DNA from 3 places in the Sphingobium sp. L-44 genome. Region 1 is predicted to be linked to each of the others. Evidence: predicted binding sites of a transcription regulator. Region 1 holds the regulator's gene; each other region holds the start of a gene.

Region 1 (4,103 bases):
GGGCCGGCACACTGGCTGGCCTGCTGCTGCGGGGCGCTGGGGCTGGCCTGTCTGGCGCTGTTGCTGCCGGTGGGCGCGCGATTGCGGCATATGCTGGTGGCAGCGGGATTGCTCGGCTGCATCGGTTGCCTGCTGGTCTGGGGCAAGGCGACATGGCTGGGGCAACCGCCGCTGGCCCGTCCCATATTCGCACAGGTGACCGGCACGGTGACGGCGGTGGCCAAGCTGCCGGCGCAACAGATGGTGCGGGTGGGCTTGCGGCCGATCGCGGCGCCGGCGCTGCCTGCGGCGATCCGGGTGAATATCGTGGAGGCGGATGTGCCCGATGGGCTGGGCAAGGGGGCGGTGCTGCGCTTTCGCGTGCGGCTGATGCCGCCCGCGCCGCCAAGCGTGCCGGGGGCGTTCGATTTCGCGCGGCGCGCCTATTTCCAGGGGATCGGGGCGACCGGGCGGGCGCTGGCGCCGGTCGAAATGGTGGAGCAGGCGCGCGAGGGGGCGACGCTGCGGGCGCGGCTGTTCGATCATATCAGCGGACAGGTGGCAGGCGCACCGGCGGGGATTGCGGTGGCGCTGGCGACCGGCGACCAGGGCGCGATTGCCGAAGCGGATGCGGAGGCGATGCGGCGCAGTGGCCTTGCCCATCTTCTCTCGATCAGCGGCCTGCATGTGACGGCGCTGATCGGGGCGGTGATATTCCTGCTGTTGCGCTTGCTGGCGCTGATTCCGCGCGCGGCGCTGGACTGGCCGCTGATGCTGATCGCGGCGGCGGGGGGCGCGCTGGCGGGGATCGGCTATACGCTGCTGACGGGCGCGGAGGTGCCGACGGTGCGATCCTGCATCGCGGCCCTGCTGGTGCTGGGCGGGCTGGCGCTGGGGCGCGAGGCGATCACATTGCGGCTGGTCGCGACCGGGGCGCTGGTGGTGCTGGTCTTCTGGCCAGAGGCGCTGATCGGCCCGAGCTTCCAGATGAGCTTTGCCGCCGTGGTCGCGCTGGTGGCGTTGGGCGAGCATCGGCGGTTCAAGGCGTTCGCGATGGCGCGGGACGAGCCTTGGCTGCGCAAGGCCGGGCGGACGGTGGCGGCGATGCTGATGACCGGCCTTGCCATCGAACTGGTGCTGGCACCGATCGCCCTTTTCCATTTTCACAAGGCAGGTTTGCTGGGCGCGGTGGCCAATCTGGTCGCGATCCCGCTCACCACCTTCGTCATCATGCCGCTGGAGGCGCTGGCGCTGCTCTTCGACCTCGTCGGGCTGGGCGCGCCGTTCTGGTGGCTGACCGGCAAGGCGATCGCGCTGTTGCTGGCGGTGGCGCATGGCGTGGCGGCGAGCCCGATGGCGGTGATGCTGGCGCCGGCGGTGCCGGGCGGGCTGTTCGCGATCATTGTGGTGGGAGGCCTTTGGTGCCTGCTGTGGCGCAGTCGCTGGCGCTGGCTGGGGTTGGGGCCAATCGCAATCGGCCTGGCCGGCATCGCGCTGCTGGCGCCGCCCGATATCGTGGTGACGGGCGATGGGCGGCATGTCGCGGTGCGGACACCGACGGGGACGATGGCGCTGCTGCGCGAGGGGGCGGGAGACTATGTGCGCGACGTGCTGAGCGAGAGCGCGGGCTATGACGGGACGCTGGAGGCGATCGCGAAGATGAAGCAGGCGCGCTGCTCGACTGATCTATGTGCGGTGACGTTGCCACGGGACGGGCGCGACTGGCATTTGCTGGTGACGCGCAACGCGATGCTGGTCGACCGGCCGATATTGGAGCGGGATTGCGCGGCGGCCGATATCGTCATCAGCGACCGGGGCCTGCCCTGGTGGTGCCGGCCGTGCTGGATGAAGATCGACCGCCGGCTGCTGTCGCGCACCGGCGGCCTGTCGATTGGCCTTGAAAGCGGCAAAGTTCACACCGTCCATCGGCCCGGAGACGCGCATCCGTGGATCGTGCGCCGCCGGCCCCGAACAGCCGGTCAGTTGTAGCGGCGCAGCAGGCCGGCGAGCTTGCCCTGGATGCGGACCTGACGCGGATCGTAGATTTGCGGTTCATAGGCGGCATTGGCGGGATCGAGCCGAACCCGGCTGCCTTCGCGGCGGAAATATTTGAGCGTCGCTTCGGCGTCATCGATCAGGGCGACGACGATCTGGCCTTCGCGCGCGACATCGGTGCGCTGGATCAGCGCGAAGTCGCCGTCGAGAATGCCGGCCTCCATCATCGAGTCCCCCGACACTTCGAGCGCATAATGATCGCCCGAGCCGAGCAAGGCGGCGGGGACGGAGAGCATGGTGTGGCTTTCCATCGCCTCGATCGGGACGCCGGCGGCGATGCGGCCGTGCAGCGGGATTTCGATCACGTCATTGGCGGCGGTCGGCAACAGCACGGCGGGCGCCGATACCTTGGGCGTCGGAATGGCCGGCGCGGGCGCGCGGTGCATCGCGTCGGGCAGCTTGAGCACTTCGAGCGCGCGGGCGCGGTTGGGCAGGCGGCGGATGAAGCCGCGTTCCTCCAGCGCATTGATCAGCCGGTGGATGCCGGATTTGGAGCGCAGGTCGAGCGCGTCCTTCATCTCCTCGAACGAAGGGGACACGCCGCCTTCTTCCAGCCGGGTCTGAATGAAGCTCAGCAATTCCTGCTGCTTGGGCGTCAACATCGGCGGTCCTCCATGGAACGAATGAAGAACGCATAGGAAACGGAAAGGGGCAAGTCAAGCGCGTTAAGCCATGCGCCGCTTTTGCCGGTCAGGCGGCCAGATAGTCAGGCAGTGAGCGGGATGATGTCGACCATGTCGCCGGCAATGGCGGGGGCTGAACCGGCCGGGCGGCGGATCAGACAGTCGGCCAGCGCCATGGCGGCGGTGGCGGCGCTGTCCTGCGCGGTGACGGAAACAATACCGTCGGCGGCGCGATAGGCGCGCAGATAATCGTCGCGTTCCGCCGTCGCGCCGAGTGGGGCGGCAAGGCGGGCCTGCACGACCGGCGGCAGCGGCGCGCGTGATCCGGCGAGATGGCGGACCAGCGGGCAGAGGAAGAGGGTGCCGGTGACGAAGGCGGAGACCGGATTGCCCGGCAGGCCGATGAAGGTGGCGTTGCCGAGGCGCCCGGCCATCAGCGGTTTGCCCGGCCGCATCGCGATCTTGTAGAAATCGAGCGTGCCGCCAGCAGCCGCAAAGGCGGGGAGGACATAGTCATGGTCGCCGACCGAGGCGCCGCCGGTCGAGACGATGATGTCGGCCTGGGCCGCCTGTTCCAGCGCCTGCGTCATGGCGGCGAGATCGTCGGGCACGATGCCGAGGTCGATCACGTCGCAGGGCAGGGCGGCGAGCAGGGCAGCGAGCATCGGCGCGTTGGACGAGGGGAGATACCCAGGCGGCGTCGGCGCGCCGGGGGCAACCAGTTCATTGCCGGTCGAGAGCAGGGCGACACGCGGGCGGGTGCCGACGGGTAGGCTGCCATGGCCGCCAAGGACGGCAAGCGCGATCTGGCCCGGCGTGAGGCGGCTGCCGGCGTTGACCAGCAGCGTGCCGGCGCGGAAGTCGGAGCCGAGTGGCCGGACATGCCTGCCGGGCGACAGGGTGCCGTCATGCGCGGTCAGTTTGTCGCCGTTGCGCGTGGCATTTTCCTGGATCAGGATCGCATCGGCGCCGGCCGGCAAGGGCGCGCCGGTGAAGATGCGGCAGGCCTGGCCCGGTTGCAGGGCCGGGATATCGGAGTCGCCCGCGCTGCTGGTGGCGACCAGCTGCCACGGCCCGGCGCCTTCGGATGCGCGCACGGCATAGCCGTCCATCGCTGAGAGATCGGCCCAGGGCTGGTCGCGGAGTGCGCTGATGTCGGTGGCGAGCCAGCGGCCGGCACAAGCGGCGACGGACACAAGTTCGGCCGGCAACGGATCGGCAAGGGCAAGGAGCCGCGCCTGCGCGTCCGCGACCGGCATCAGGCTCATCAGCCGGCATGCTCCGGCGCGGTCCAGTCGCCCGACTTGCCGCCGCGCTTGGCGAGCAGGCGAACATCGCCGATTATCATGCCCTTATCGAGCGCCTTGGCCATGTCATAGACGGTGAGCAAGGCGGCAGTCGCGGCGGTCAGCGCCTCCATCTCCACCCCGGTCTGGCCGGCGGTGC
Region 2 (4,103 bases), on a different contig from region 1:
TGAACACGCGGCCGTACTTCTCGTGGTAGCAATCCTGCACTTCCACGTCGGCCTGGGTGAAGAAGCGGAAAATCTGGGTCAGCAGGTTGCGCTCATGGTCGCTGAGCTTCTGCGCCCAGTCACGGCAATCCTCGCCCAGAGGCACTTCCTCGGGCAGCCAGTGGAGCTGCTGCTGGCGCTTCCAAAATTCATAGGCCCAGGGATATTCGAAGGGCTTGTAGACCTTGGAGGCTTGAAGAAGGGGCATATGGGTTACTCCGCGAAATCTTTTCTTCCCCTCTCCCATCGGGAGAGGGAGGGGCCCGCGCCGTCAGGCGTGGGAGGGTGAGGGCGAGAGGCGCGCCGCGATGACCGCTACGACGCCTTCGGTATTTTCCATGACTTCATGGTTCCAGAAACGCAGGATCTGATAGCCCTGGGTCTCGAAATAACGGGTTCGGACAGCATCTTGCTCAGCGCTCTCCGCATGACTTGCGCCATCGACCTCGACGACCAGCTTGCCAGAAAAACAGAGGAAATCCGCGACATAGGCACCATGGGGCACCTGGCGGCGGAATTTCACGGTCGGAAGCTGTTCACGCAAAGCACGCCAGAGACGTTTTTCAGCCTCCGTGGCGTTACGGCGGAGAATGCGGGCCCGATCCACGGCCCCTGAAGGCAGATCGCGGTAATTGCGCATCGCCCTCACCCTTCCGCCGCTGCGCGGCTCCCTCCCTCTCCCACAGGGAGAGGGAATCTGATCACTGACAGGCGAGGCACTCGTCATAGTCGGTGGTCTCGCCGATCTCGAACTTGGGGGCGTCGATCGTGTTGTCCGCTTCCACGCCACCGGCGAAGCCGGCGCGCTGCACCGACTTGGAGCGCAGATAATAGAGCGACTTGATGCCCAGCTCCCAGGCGCGGAAGTGGAGCATCAGCAGATCCCACTTCTCGACGTCGGCCGGGATGAACAGGTTCAGCGACTGCGCCTGGTCGATATAGGGCGTGCGATCGGCGGCCAGTTCGAGCAGCCAGCGCTGGTCGATCTCGAAGCTGGTCTTGTACACATCCTTTTCTTCCTGAGTCAGGAAGTCGAGATGCTGGACGCTGCCGCCACGTTCCAGGATCGAGTTCCATACGGCGCTCGAATCCTTGGCCTTTTCGACCAGCAGCTTTTCCAGATAGGGATTCTTCACCGCAAAGCTGCCCGAGAGCGTCTTGTGGGTGTAGATGTTCGCCGGGATCGGCTCGATACAGGCCGAGGTGCCGCCACAGATGATCGAGATCGACGCGGTCGGCGCGATCGCCATCTTGCAGGAGAAGCGCTCCATCACGCCCTGGTCGGCGGCGTCGGGGCACGGCCCGCGTTCCTGCGCCAGCATCATCGACGCCTCGTTCACCTTGGCATTGATATGCTTGAAGATGCGCAGGTTCCACGACTTGGCCATGGCGCCTTCGAACGGGATGCCGCGTGCCTGCAGGAAGCTGTGGAAGCCCATGACGCCCAGGCCGACCGAGCGTTCGCGGCTGGCGCTATATTTGGCGCGGGCCATTTCCGGCGGGGCGCGGTCGATATAGTCCTGCAGCACATTGTCGAGGAAGCGCATAATGTCTTCCGCGAAGGTCGGATGATCCTTCCACTGATCCCAGGTTTCCAGGTTCATCGAGGAGAGGCAGCAGACCGCCGTGCGATCCTGGCCGAGATGGTCGCGACCCGTCGGCAGAGTGATTTCCGAACAGAGGTTCGACGTCGAGACCTTGAGTCCCAGGTCGCGGTGATGCTTGGGCATCATCCGGTTCACCGTGTCGGAGAAGACGATATAGGGTTCGCCGGTGGCGAGGCGGACCTCGACCAGCTTCTGGAACAGCGCACGGGCATTGACGGTGCCGCGCACCGACTGGTCCTTGGGGCTGCGCAGGTTGAAATCACTGCCGTCGCGCACCGCTTCCATGAACTCGTCGGTCAGCAGCACGCCATGATGCAGGTTGAGCGCCTTGCGGTTGAAGTCACCGCTCGTCTTGCGGATTTCCAGGAACTCCTCGATCTCCGGGTGGGAGACGTCGAGATAGCAGGCGGCCGAGCCGCGACGCAGCGAGCCCTGGCTGATCGCCAAGGTCAGCGAATCCATCACGCGGACGAAGGGGATGATGCCGCTGGTCTTGCCATTGAGGCCAACCGGCTCACCGATGCCGCGCACGCTGCCCCAATAGGTGCCGATGCCGCCGCCGCGCGAGGCCAGCCAGACATTCTCGTTCCAGGTGTTGACGATGCCTTCCAGGCTGTCGTCGACGCTGTTCAGATAGCAGCTGATCGGAAGACCCCGACCGGTGCCGCCGTTCGACAGAACGGGGGTGGCGGGCATGAACCAGAGCTTGGAGATATAGTCATAGACGCGCTGGGCATGGTCGGCATCGTCCGAATAGGCGGCCGCGACGCGCGCGAACAGATCCTGATAGCTTTCGCCGGGCAGCAGATAGCGATCGTTCAGCGTATCCTTGCCGAATTCGGTCAGCAGCGCATCGCGCGACGAATCCGTCACGACATGAAAGCGACGCTCATGAATCTTGGACGACGCGGACTCGGTCGCCTTGCCCTTGGCAGCCTTGGGCTCGGCCTTGTCCACCAGATCCTCGATACGCTCGTCCATTACCGTCGCCACGTCGCCGTTTCCACCTTGTTCACTATCTCGAAAGTCCATGCGAGCCCCCGATTGTTCCTGTTCCGTTCGATTCGGTCCAGCGATGCCGGGGCGCACCCAGGCATCATAGCATGAACCCGATCGGGCCGGGACAGAAATGGGGTCAACCGATCCGATCGCAAGGACAAAAGCCCCATATCGCCGGAAGCAGGTCCGACAATGCAATCACAATCTATTGGGTGACCCCCTTGGTCCCGATACCACAGATAGTGCCACAGCCCCGCCGACACGCAAGAGGGTAAATGACAGTTCGGGGACTCGGTTCATCGACGCCTGGATTCGTTTCGTCGCTGACACGCCACCCCATAGCGCAGCGACGCGCGGACTTCCAAGGGCCTTGGAAAAGACAAGGGGGGCCTATGAAATTAAAAAATAAATTTGCCTTGCCACGCAAATGCGCGCGTCGCGCGATTGGCGACAAAATCATGACATGGGGGCAGAGGCACGAACACGACCACAATCTGTTGAATCGCTGCCTCTATCGTCCCCCTGCATATCACCGCGCGATACGCTATGATGATGGGAAGGCTGGCGAATCCGGACGGCTCCGATGATCGGGAGGCAGGCATGATCCTCTATTACCATCCCCTCTCCTCCTATTGCTGGAAGGTGCTGATCGCCTTTCATGAAAATGGCACGCCCTTCACCCCGCGCATCCTGGAGGACGCGGCGGCACTGGCCGAATGGCAGGCACTCTGGCCGCTCGGCAAATTCCCCGTGCTGCACGACCCGGTGCGCGGCGCGACGATCGCGGAGGCGAGCATCATCGTCGAATATCTGGGCCGGCACGAACCCGGCACCTTCCGCCCCATCCCGGTCGATGGCGACGCGGCGATCGAGGTGCGGCTGATGGACCGGTTGTTCGACAATTATGTGATGGGGCCGATGCAGGCGCTGGTCGCCGACCGGTTGCGCCCCGAGGAGGCGCGCGATCCCCATGGCGTGGCGGCCAATGTGGCGGCGCTGCGCAGCATCTATGCATTGCTGGAGGATCGGCTGGCCGGGCGGAGCTGGGCGGCGGGCGATCATCTGTCGCTGGCCGACTGCGCGGCGGCGCCCTCGCTTTATTATGCCGACAGGATCGTGCCGCTGCGCGCCGGCCATCCGGTGCTGGGCGCCTATCTGAACCGGCTGGAGGCGCGGCCCAGCTTTGCCCGCGTGCTGCGCGAGATGCAGCCCTGGTGGCAGAATTTTCCCTTTGCCGACGGGCCGCTTGCGTCCTGAACCGCAACCCTCTTCTGGACTCATCGTCTCAAAGGCCTATAGCCCCGCCTTGCAGGGACCTGCCGTGCAGAGGCGGGCCGCAAGAATAGGGACCAGGGTAGATGACCGTCATCAAGACCGCCGACCTCATCGAGAGCGTCGCCGACGCACTCCAGTTCATTTCCTACTATCACCCGATGGATTATATCCGGGCACTGGGTA
Region 3 (4,103 bases), on a different contig from region 1:
GAGCGGCGTCAGGTCGCCAAGATAGCGGGTGAAGAGCCGCTCCATTTCCGCGACGGACTTGAGATGCCGGTCGGCAAAACGCTCGCGGCGCTGGCCCAGCGTGTCGACCGTGCATTTTTCGCGAATGCAGCTCACCACATCCTGCAGCAGCCGTCGCTCGGGCGCATGGTAGAGAATGTCGCCGGTGGCGACGGTCTGCACCCCGGCGCGCGCGGCGAGGCGGGCAAGATCGCGCAGCCGGATCGCATCGCGGGGCCGGCGCCGGATCGAAAGGGCGAGATAGGCGCGGGAGCCGAAGATGGCAGCAAGCCGGTCGAGCGCCTCCTCGCACGCCGCATCGGCGCGGTCGGGCACCAATATGCCGATCATTCCTTCCCCCCAGTCCGCCACGTCCGACCAGTCGAGATGGCAGCTGCCCTTGCCGCCACGGGCCTTGCCGATGCTCAAAAGCCGGCAGAGCCGCGAATAGGCCTCGCGGTCCGTGGGATAGACGAGCAGAGAGGCGCCGCAGACAAGGTCCAGCCGGCAGCCGATGATCGCCCGGCAGCCTATGACCTTCTGCGCGTCCCAGGCTCGCACGGCACCAGCCAGACTGTTGCGATCGGTGATGCCAAGGGCTGGCAGGCCCAGCAGCGCGGCGGCCGAGAACAGCTCTTCAGGGCTGGAGGCGCCGCGCAGGAAGGAGAAATGGCTGGTGACCTGCAGCTCGACATAGCGGGCGCCCTCAAGATCGTCCTCGAGATCATGGTCGTGATCATTCTCGGACATCATGCAAAGGCACCATGGATGAACCAGCGCATCGGGCCGGTCGACGCCTGCTCACCATCCCCCATGCGGAACAGCCAGTATCGCGCGCCGCTCACCGTCTCGACCTGGAAATAATCCCGCACGGCATAGGGTGTGTCTGCCTCATGGCCGCCCTCACGCCACCATTCGCCATGCAGGCGCTCTGGCCCATCGGCCTGGGCGATCCGATGGCGCCGCCCCCGCCAGACGAACATGGCAGGCGGATGATCGGGCAGCATCGCCATCACGTCGACAGGCTCTGGCGGGACCAGCATGCGGGCAGGCCGGGGAAGATCATCGGCCCAGCCAGCGCCGCCGGCCGATGACAGCGGCGCGACATGCCCGACTTCGCGTTCGGGCATGCTGCTTGCGCGCGGCGCCGAGCGATAGAGGCTGCGCGCGCCAAAGCGATTGGCGAGCGCATCGACGATCGCGGCGAGATCCGGGCCGCGCTCTTCACCGGCAAGGACGCTCCCGACCTGGGCGGCCGCCATGGGCTGGGTGAGCGACGCGACCAGTGCCATGGCCTCGATCCCCATGCCCGGATCAATCGTCTCGATCTTCTGGGAGAGCAGCTTTGCCAAATGACGCACATCGCGCGAGGGGGAAGCAGTCCCGACCCGCACGGCCTGCCTGGCGCCATCGACCCGCTCGAAATGAAGATCGAGCCGGCGCGCGCCTGTCCCCGCGCGCAGCAGGAGGCGGGCAAGATCGGCGCAGAGGTCGGCGATGACCTGGGCGATGGCATCGGCAGTGCCGATCGGTTCGAGCAGGCTGCGCCGGACGCGCGGCAAGCTGGCGCGATAGATCGGATCGATGGGTTCGGGCACCTGGCCCAAGGCCTGGTCGAGGCGCTTGTAGAGCTGGCGGCCGAATCGCTTGGCGAGCGGCGCACGCGGCGCGGCGATCAGCTGCTCGATGCGCTCGAACCCCATGCGGCGCAGTTCGCTCGCGACGCCCGGCTCGATGCGCAGCGCGGTGACCGGCATGATCGAGAGCGCGGCGCGCGTGGCGCCGGGCTCGATGATGTTCGGCCGTCCTGATGGTACAAACCGTGCCACCGCATGGGCGCAACCGGGCGTGTCGGCGACCGCGACCTGGCAGGCGAGGCCCGAGCCACTGACCCGGCGCATCATGTCCTTGAGGAGTGGCACTTCGCCCTCGAAGAGATGGGCGCAGCCGGTAATGTCGATCCACAGGCCATCAGGTGGATCGGGCGCGACGATCGGAGAATAGCGCTTTCCCGCCCACAGAGCGAGCCGGCGCAGGCCCTCAAGGTCGCCCTCGGGATCGGCATCCACCACGTCCAGCTCCGGCGCCAGCGACCGGGCACGCGTTACCGTCATGCCGCCGGCTATGCCAAGCCGGCGCGCCTCCTCGTCCACGGCCGCGATCAGGCGGCGGCCATGGTCGACATGGGCGGTGACGAGGGGCGGTGCGCCGCCTTCAGGCGGCCTGCCGGCTTTGCGACGGATACGATCCGTCGACCAGCGCGGCAGGAACAGCGAGACAACCCGTCTCATCGCTTCCCTCTACGGTCCAGATTTGGGGTTCGGTGCCGCGCGCGCGCTCAAGCGCCAGCGACCAGCGCGGACGCGCGAGACCGGGAAAGCCCAGCGCCGGGCTGGGCACGGCCCGCACCCGCCAGCGGGTCAGCGCGGCGCTGCCCTCGGCCTGGCTTTCAGGGGGCATGGCGCGGCGAAAGACCATGGCCAGCACGCCCGATTGTTCGGCTGCCAGCTGCAGCCGGCGCGAGGCGGTGAGGGACATTTTCCTCAGTTCCCCGACGACGCCGCCAAGGCCGGGGTGACGCAGGCATTCCTCCATCGCGATGAGGACATTGGTGTCATTGCCCGCTTCCACGAAGATGACCCGATCGGGGTGGAGCCCGGCGAGATGCAGGGCCGGCGAAAACAGGTCGCGCCAGTGGAGGCACCAGATGATCTGGCCCTGCGACCGCGCGAGAATGCCGGCCAGGAAAATGGTGGCGGCTGCATCGTCGGCAAGGTCCGGACTTCCGGCCACCTCATGAAGGGCCCCGGTCGCTATGCCGCCGCCCGGCAGATGATCGTCAATGGCGTCGATGCCGAAGGGAAGCACTGGATGCCGACCGCCCACGGCTTCCACCTGCGCGATACGCGCACGCAGCTCGTCGAGGATGGCGGTTTTTGACATGGAGGCAGGGACTCGAAAATATGTTCCCCATTTGTTCGCCCCAATCCTGCGCCGGAGTCAATGGCATTTCGTTCTTCATATGTTCCATGTTAAGGAGATGGCTTCGAGTCCCGGCAAGGAGGTCCCATCATGTCACGGCTGCATTGCGCGCGGGCGAGCATCGCCGAGATCGCGGCGCACTTCGGGGTCAATCCCTTGCCGTCGGTCGCGGTACCTGAGGAGACGGTGGAAGGGCTGCCGGGGCTGGTCGTCTTCGAGAAAGGCGGCCGGCGCCTGTTGCGGTCCATGACATGGGGTTTTCCGCGCCTGACCAAGGATATGCGCGCGCGCGGCGAAGAAGCGGGGCGGATCGGCTTGGTCGCTGATCTCACCAACCCAATGTGGGAGGAGATGGTGGTCGATCCGCGCTATCGCTGCCTCATCGTGCTCACCCATTTTGCCAATCCCGATGGCGTGCCCGGTGCCAAAACCCGGACCTGGTTTTCGGTGAAGCGTCAGCCGATCATTGCCTGGGCCGGCTTCTGCCGCAATCTGCTGAGCGAGGGGCCGGTCTATGCCGGCATGACGATGGAGGCCAATGCCGCGATCCCGCCGACCAATGACCGAATGCCGGTGCTGCTCGACCCCCATGACTATGACGCCTGGCTGCATGGCGGCATCCAGGATGTGATCCGGTTTCAGTTCCGGCCACCTTTTGCAGCCGAGCGAATGAAAGTGCAGCAAACCGAGGATAGCTGGCGCAGCAAGGCGCCGCCGCCCGGGACACAGGCGCAGGCGCTCTTGCTATAAACCAGGGCGAGAAATTTGCCGGCTGTCAGGGCAGATATGCCGCTTCCCAGTCTTTGGCGGCGTGATAGGATGAAGCTGGAATCACCAGCTGCTCCAGCCGCTCAGTTGAAAAGGAGGTCAGCCATCTGCAATCTCTACACCGAGCGCCTGAGCGCTGCTGAGGTGGCCGCCCATTTTGGCGTGGCAAACCCGGTCATGTCCAATGCCGGAGACGAAGTCTATCCCGGCACGCCGGGCCTCGTGGTCCGGGAGGAAGCTGGGCAGCGCATCATGCAGTCCATGACCTGGGGTTTCCCGTTGCGCTTGAAGGGCATGTCGCCGACGGCAAAGCCCAAACCCGTCAACAATATCGC

The links. Region 1 encodes LexA, which represses DNA repair genes until DNA is damaged. Its sites were predicted from a motif close to GTTCCNCNCTTGTTCT; they were not measured.
Region 2: AC13EK_RS09040 (ribonucleoside-diphosphate reductase subunit alpha) is a predicted target of LexA. The motif match lies at 2,646-2,661, and genes of this name have one in related genera.
Region 3: AC13EK_RS04065 (ImuA family protein) is a predicted target of LexA. The motif match lies at 2,984-2,999, and genes of this name have one in related genera.

Annotation. Positions count from the first base shown of each region.
Region 1 is NZ_JBSXOQ010000032.1:28,108-32,210, forward strand. Features, by position in the region: gene AC13EK_RS02170 (ComEC/Rec2 family competence protein) at 1-1,968, shown strand, start outside; gene lexA (transcriptional repressor LexA) at 1,959-2,636, opposite strand; gene AC13EK_RS02180 (molybdopterin molybdotransferase MoeA) at 2,741-3,925, opposite strand; gene moaC (cyclic pyranopterin monophosphate synthase MoaC) at 3,925-4,103, opposite strand, start outside.
Region 2 is NZ_JBSXOQ010000080.1:17,922-22,024, reverse strand. Features, by position in the region: gene AC13EK_RS09050 (ribonucleotide-diphosphate reductase subunit beta) at 1-247, opposite strand, end outside; gene AC13EK_RS09045 (endonuclease domain-containing protein) at 311-679, opposite strand; gene AC13EK_RS09040 (ribonucleoside-diphosphate reductase subunit alpha) at 741-2,627, opposite strand; gene AC13EK_RS09035 (glutathione S-transferase family protein) at 3,246-3,902, shown strand; gene AC13EK_RS09030 (fumarate hydratase) at 4,004-4,103, shown strand, end outside.
Region 3 is NZ_JBSXOQ010000048.1:7,073-11,175, reverse strand. Features, by position in the region: gene AC13EK_RS04075 (error-prone DNA polymerase) at 1-771, opposite strand, end outside; gene AC13EK_RS04070 (DUF6504 family protein) at 768-2,309, opposite strand; gene AC13EK_RS04065 (ImuA family protein) at 2,233-2,961, opposite strand; gene AC13EK_RS04060 (SOS response-associated peptidase family protein) at 3,091-3,750, shown strand; gene AC13EK_RS04055 (SOS response-associated peptidase) at 3,913-4,103, shown strand, end outside.